2 regions of the Streptomyces sp. DSM 42067 genome follow, and region 1 is predicted to be linked to the other one. Evidence: riboswitches for the same ligand, from Rfam matches in the RefSeq annotation. Region 1 holds a riboswitch; the other holds the start of a gene.
What was found. Region 1 has a riboswitch for glycine ahead of gcvT (glycine cleavage system aminomethyltransferase GcvT). Riboswitches for the same ligand answer to the same signal wherever they lie in the genome.
Positions count from the first base shown of each region.

Region 2: it holds a riboswitch for glycine, as region 1 does, so the genes downstream of both, gcvP (aminomethyl-transferring glycine dehydrogenase) here and gcvT (glycine cleavage system aminomethyltransferase GcvT) in region 1, are expected to answer to the same signal.

Region 1 covers NZ_CM147706.1:6,402,927-6,406,137, reverse strand. Annotated here, with positions in the region: gene ACSMXV_RS29100 (enhanced serine sensitivity protein SseB) at 1-450, opposite strand, end outside; gene ACSMXV_RS29095 (AAA family ATPase) at 631-1,305, opposite strand; glycine riboswitch at 1,474-1,588, shown strand; gene gcvT (glycine cleavage system aminomethyltransferase GcvT) at 1,766-2,890, shown strand; gene gcvH (glycine cleavage system protein GcvH) at 3,061-3,211, shown strand, end outside.
Region 2 covers NZ_CM147706.1:1,805,491-1,808,701, reverse strand. Annotated here, with positions in the region: partial or broken gene ACSMXV_RS08675 (DNA polymerase IV) at 1-448, shown strand, start outside; gene ACSMXV_RS08670 (PRC-barrel domain-containing protein) at 787-1,167, opposite strand; glycine riboswitch at 1,293-1,389, shown strand; gene gcvP (aminomethyl-transferring glycine dehydrogenase) at 1,566-3,211, shown strand, end outside.

The DNA of each region.
Region 1 (3,211 bases):
GAGGCGTACGCGGCCGCCGCTCGCGGGGCCGTCGAGGGGCGTGCGTCCCGCCCGGCACAGCTCGGCGACGGCAGGGGGCGGCAGCGGTATGCCGACCGTGCCGTCCGGGTTGACGGCCATGCCGAGACCGGGGGGCAGTCCGCGCGCGAAGTCGACGGCGGGTGCCACGGTGTAACTCATGTGGTCGCCCACGACCTGGCGGAACTGCTGCTCGGAGCTGAAGACGGGCACGTATGCCTGTCCGTCGATCTCCAGGGTGGGCAGATCAAGGGTGCGGCTGTCGGGGCCGCCGCCGCCCGGCAGGGGGATCCATATGGGGCTGCGGCCGAGCACCTCCACTATGCGGGCGCCCGCCGTGGGGACGCCGAGGGAGGCGGCGAGCACCTCCTCCAGCTCGTTGCCGGGCCACCCGCCGTGGGGATGGGGGTGCGCCTGCGCCGGGATGTCCATGTGCCTTCCACCTGCTCGGAACCTCTGGTTGCTGCGGTTCGCACCCTAACGCCGGGCGCTGGGCGGTGCCCTCCGAGTGCAGGGCACAGGCCATACGCGACGCCCCGTACGTCGTGGGCTGTGCCCACCGGTTCCGCCCCAGGCGGAACGCGTGCCCGCAACGGTGCCACATGCTGTCGCTCAGCGGTCGAAATCGACCGCTCGCAGCAGATCCGCCGCCGACCGGTCCAGCAGTACCGCCGAGGAGCAGCCCGGGGGCAGCTCGCCCCGTTCCACCGAGCCGATCAGGCCTGTCACCGCCCTGCGGTGGCGCGCGAACGCGTACCGGGAGACCCCGCGGCCGCGCTCCCGCTGCCCGGCCAGTGCCGTGTCGGGCGCGACGTCGAGCACCAGCAGATGCAGGGTGCCGCCGCGGCGCCGGGCCTCGCGGCTCAGCCAGCGGCGCACCCAGGCCTGGGTGCCGCAGTCGTGCACGACGACGCTGGCGCCGGAGCGCAGCGCGCGGCGCAGCCCGGCGTAGTGCGCGAGGCGGACGAAGGGGCGGTAGACCGCGTACGGGAGACGGCGGGACACCCTGCCGTCCCAGCGGTCGCGGGTGTCCTGCGAGTCGATGCGCGCTCCGGCCACGGCCCGCCGCATCAGCGTGGACTTCCCGCTGCCCGGCAGCCCGGAGACGACGACGATGTCGCCCGGCGCGAAGGAGAGGCGGCGCGGACCGCGGCCCGCCCGGTCGCGGAGGTCGCGTACGACGGCCTCGGGGAGACGGCCACGGTTCTTCGCGACCGTGGCGGCGGGCTGCTCCGGCAGCGCCACCCCGGTCGTGGTCGCGTATGCGCTCGTCCTGTGCACCGTGATCGTCCTCCCCGTCAGGTCACGTCACTCTGCCTTGACGAGTGTAAAGAGACAGTAATGCGAGACAAGCTCATTACCGGCTCGTTGCTCCCGGAACAATCCTGTTGCGCCCTTGGGACAGTGCCGCGCGTGGCGTGCAATGATGGGCGCGCCAACTGCATACCGGCCGCTTGAATCCGCGCGGGAGAGCCCTCAGCCGTCCAGGCCCTGACAGGTCCTGACCTGGGGCGCCGAAGGAGCAAGTCCCTCCCTTGAATCTCTCAGGCCCCGATACCGCGCGGGCGAGGCACATCTGAAAAGCGGGCCGTCACAGCCGGGCAGTCGGGTTACTGCCCAGGCGAACGGCGGCTCCACCCACGGTGCAAGCCGCGGGCCCCGGGCTCGTGGCGAACCTCTCAGGTTCCGATGACAGATGGGGAGGATCGACTCGACCTCGCCTGTCATGCCCTGGGAGCACCCCCCTATGAGCAATGCCCTCCGCAAGACCGCCCTCGATGCGCTGCACCGCGCGCTCGGCGCGACCATGACCGACTTCGCGGGCTGGGACATGCCGCTGCGGTACGGCAGCGAGCGCGACGAGCACAACGCCGTACGCACCGGGGCCGGCCTCTTCGACCTCTCGCACATGGGCGAGATCACCGTCACCGGGCCGGACGCCGCGAACCTGCTGGACTACGCGCTGGTCGGCAACATCGGCGCCGTGGCGGTCGGCCGCGCCCGCTACACCATGATCTGCCAGGAGGACGGCGGCATCCTCGACGACCTGATCGTGTACCGGCTCGCCGAGCAGGAGTACATGATCGTCGCGAACGCCTCCAACGCGCAGGTGGTGCTGGACGCCGTCACGGCCCGCGCGGCCGGTTTCGACGCGATCGTGCGCGACGACCGTGACGCGTACGCGCTGATCGCCGTCCAGGGGCCCGAGTCCCCCGGCATCCTGAAGTCGTTGACCGACGCCGACCTGGACGGGCTGAAGTACTACGCCGGTCTGCCCGGCACCGTCGCCGGTGTCCCCGCGCTGATCGCCCGTACCGGCTACACCGGCGAGGACGGCTTCGAGCTGTTCGTGGCGCCCGAGCACGCGGAGAAGCTGTGGCAGGCGCTCACCGAGGCGGGCGCCCCGGCCGGTCTCGTCCCGTGCGGCCTGTCGTGCCGCGACACGCTCCGCCTGGAGGCGGGCATGCCGCTGTACGGGCACGAGCTGTCCACCGCGCTGACCCCGTTCGACGCCGGTCTGGGGCGAGTGGTCAAGTTCGACAAGACCTCAAACAACGGTGACTTCGTGGGGCGTGCCGCCCTGCTCGAGGCCGCCGAGCGGGCCGAGAAGAACCCGCCGCGCATGCTCGTCGGGCTGATCGCCGAGGGCCGCCGCGTGCCGCGCGCCGGCTACCAGGTCGTCGCCGAGGGCAAGGCGATCGGCGAGGTCACCTCCGGCGCCCCCTCGCCCACGCTCGGCAAGCCGCTCGCGATCGCATACGTCGACGCCGCACACGCCGCGCCCGGCACCCCCGGCGTCGGCGTGGACATCCGCGGCAGCCACGAGCCGTACGAGGTCGTGGCGCTGCCGTTCTACAAGCGCCAGAAGTGACGCCGTGCCCGACGGCCCTCTGGGGCTCGTCGGGGCCGGATCGGATCGCACACACCACCCTCCCCCAAGCCCTCGGCTTCTCCCCCAGTGCCTTAAGGGCCTGGGGGGTACCCGCCGAGCAGGGGTACCCCCGACACCACCACTCCCCCGCATACAGGAGAATTCAGGTCATGAGCAACCCCCAGCAGCTGCGCTACAGCAAAGAGCACGAGTGGGTGTCGGCCGCCGAGGACGGCGTCGCGACGGTCGGCATCACGGAGTACGCGGCGAACGCGCTCGGCGATGTCGTCTATGCCCAGCTCCCGGAGGTCGGCGACACGG
Region 2 (3,211 bases), 4.6 Mb from region 1:
AGCCGTGGACACCACCGGTGGGGTGCGGCTGCTCGGAGTCGGCGTGAGCGGGCTCGCCGATTTCACACAGGAGGACCTGTTCGCCCAGGCGGCCGGGGACCGATCGGAGGAAGCGGAGCACGAGGAGGGGCAGCAGCCGGAGGGGGAGGAGCCGGCGCCGGCCGAGCGGCACTGGCTGGCGGGCCGCGACGTGCGGCATGCCGAGTACGGCGCCGGGTGGGTGCAGGGGAGCGGTCTCGGACGGGTGACCGTGCGGTTCGAGACACCGGGCTCCCCGCCCGGCCGTGTACGCACGTTCAGGACCGACGATCCGGATCTGGAGCCGGCCGAGCCGCTGCCGCTTGTGCCCATCGTCGGCGGTCAGTCCCCGGAACCGGGCACTGGGCCGGATGGTGGGGAGCCAGACGGGACGGGAGGCGGCAGGGGGAAGGCGGAGGACGGCCGTGGCCGCGTCCAGCAGGGCGAAGAGACCGGGCTGCCCGCCGACCGCGAGGACGAGGGCGAGCACAGCGGCGGCGGGGACAGCATCGATGGCGGTGCCTGCACGCGGGGGGAAGACGGCGTGCACGGCGTCGATGGCGGCGGCGTCGTCGCCCTCGGTGCGGACAGGTCCGGGGGCATGGAGTACGGCGGGGGCGGAGGCAGGGAGTACGACGGGGGCGGAGGCGGAGTGCGCCGCGAACCCGCTGGGCCGGATCCTGCTCCGGACAGTCAGGCGGACCCCGCCGGGGAAGGGGCGGGGTCCGGGCGCGAGAGCCGGCGAGTTGGACCAGCGGGCGGGGAGAGTCAGGTGTCGTCCGAGTCCGCGAGGCGGCCGAAGTCGCGGTCCGGGGGCAGGGCGGCGGCGCCCGGGTCCGAGACGTCCAGGCCGTAGTGGTGGTAGAGCTGCAGTTCCTGCTCGGGGGAGAGATGGCGGCCCACGCCGAAGTCGGGGGCGTCCTTGATGAGGGCGCGTTCGAAGGGGACCCGCAGGCTGCCCTCGACCAGCTCGCTCGGCTCCAGGGGCACGAAGGCGTCCCGGCTGAACAGGCCCGTGCGGATGGCCGCCCACTCGGGGACGCCGGTCGCGTCGTCGAGATAGACCTCGTCGACGGTGCCGATCTTGTGACCGTTGCGATCAAATGCCTTGCGGCCTATCAAAGTGCGCGGATCGATGTCGGTCTGCACGGGCCCTCCAGCTCCTCGCAACTCATCCGTAAGCACTACGAAAGAGCACATTGGGCAAGGCGGCCACTCGAAGCCTCGGCCCAGGTCCCGGGCGAAGCCCTCGCTGGTAGGCTGACATCGGCTGCTGACCCCGTGCGGGAGAGTCCTCCGATCCCCGATCGGAGGCGCCGAAGGAGCAAATCCTCCCCGGAATCTCTCAGGCCCCTGTACCGCACGGACGAGGTCACTCTGGAAAGCAGGGCGGGCGTCGACGGCTTCCGCTCTCACCGACGGTGAAAGCCGGGCGACATGTGTGTACCCGGTGAAACTCTCAGGTTGAGATGACAGAGGGGGAGGCCGTCCGGGCACCCGCGCGTGGTGCCCACGAAGGTCGTGTCAGACCAGGAGGCCTCCGCACAATGACCGCCAACCGCATTCCGCTCTCCCATCTGGAGCAGGGCATCCCGTTCGAGCAGCGGCACATCGGCCCCGACGCCGGGGAGCGGGCCAAGATGCTCGCCCAGGTCGGGTACGGCTCGCTGGACGAGCTCACGGCCGCCGCCGTACCCGATGTGATCAAGAGCGCCGATGCGCTGGAGCTGCCGGGTGCGCGGACCGAGGCCGAGGTGCTGGCCGAGCTGCGCTCGCTCGCCGACCGCAACCAGGTCCTCGACTCGATGATCGGGCTGGGCTACTACGGCACGTTCACCCCGCCGGTCATCCTGCGGAACGTCATGGAGAACCCCGCCTGGTACACCGCCTACACGCCGTACCAGCCGGAGATCTCGCAGGGCCGGCTCGAGGCGCTGCTGAACTTCCAGACGATGGTCGCCGAGCTGACGGGACTGCCCACCTCGGGTGCCTCCCTGCTCGACGAGGGCACGGCGGCGGCCGAGGCCATGGCGCTCTCGCGCCGCGTCGGCAAGGTCAAGAACGGCGTCTTCCTCATCGACGCCGACACGCTGCCGCAGACCATCGCCGTGATCGAGACGCGCGCGGAGCCGACCGGTGTCGAGGTGGTCGTCGCCGATCTGTCCGAGGGCATCCCGGCCCACGTCGCCGAGCGCGGGGTCGTGGGTGTTCTGCTGCAGTACCCAGGCGCCTCGGGTGCCGTGCGCGACCTGAAGCCCGTCATCGACCAGGCGCACGAGCTCGGCGCGATCGTCACCGTCGCCGCCGATCTGCTGGCCCTCACGCTGCTGACCTCGCCGGGTGAGCTCGGGGCCGACATCGCCGTCGGCACCACGCAGCGCTTCGGTGTGCCGATGGGCTTCGGCGGGCCGCACGCCGGCTATATGGCAGTCCGCGAGAAGTTCGCCCGCAGCCTGCCCGGCCGTCTGGTCGGTGTCTCCGTCGACGCCGACGGCAACAAGGCGTACCGCCTCGCCCTGCAGACCCGCGAGCAGCACATCCGCCGCGAGAAGGCCACCAGCAACATCTGCACGGCGCAGGTGCTGCTCGCCGTGATGGCGGGCATGTACGCCGTCTACCACGGCCCGGACGGCCTCAAGGCGATCGCGCAGCGCACCCACCGGTACGCCACGATCCTCGCCGAGGGCCTGCGTGTCGGCGGTGTCGAGGTCGTGCACGGCGCGTACTTCGACACGCTGACCGCGCGGGTGCCCGGCAAGGCCGCCGAGATCGTCTCCGCGGCCCGTGAGCGCGGGGTCAACCTGCGACTGGTCGACGCGGACCACGTGGGCATCGCCTGCGACGAGACCACCAAGCGCGCGCAGCTGGGCGCCGTCTGGACCGCGTTCGGCGTGGAGGCCGACATCGAGGCGCTCGACGAGACGGCCGCCGAGGCGCTGCCGGAGTCGCTGCTGCGCACCGACGACTTCCTCGCGCACCCGGTCTTCCACCAGCACCGTTCCGAGACCGCGATGCTGCGCTACCTGCGCAGGCTCGCCGACCGCGACTACGCGCTCGACCGCGGCATGATCCCGCTGGGCTCCTGCACCATGAAGCTCAACGCGACCACCGAGATGGAGCCGGTCACCTGGCCCGAGTTCGGCCAGCTGCACCCCTTCGTCCCGGCCGACCAGGCGCAGGGCTACCTCACGCT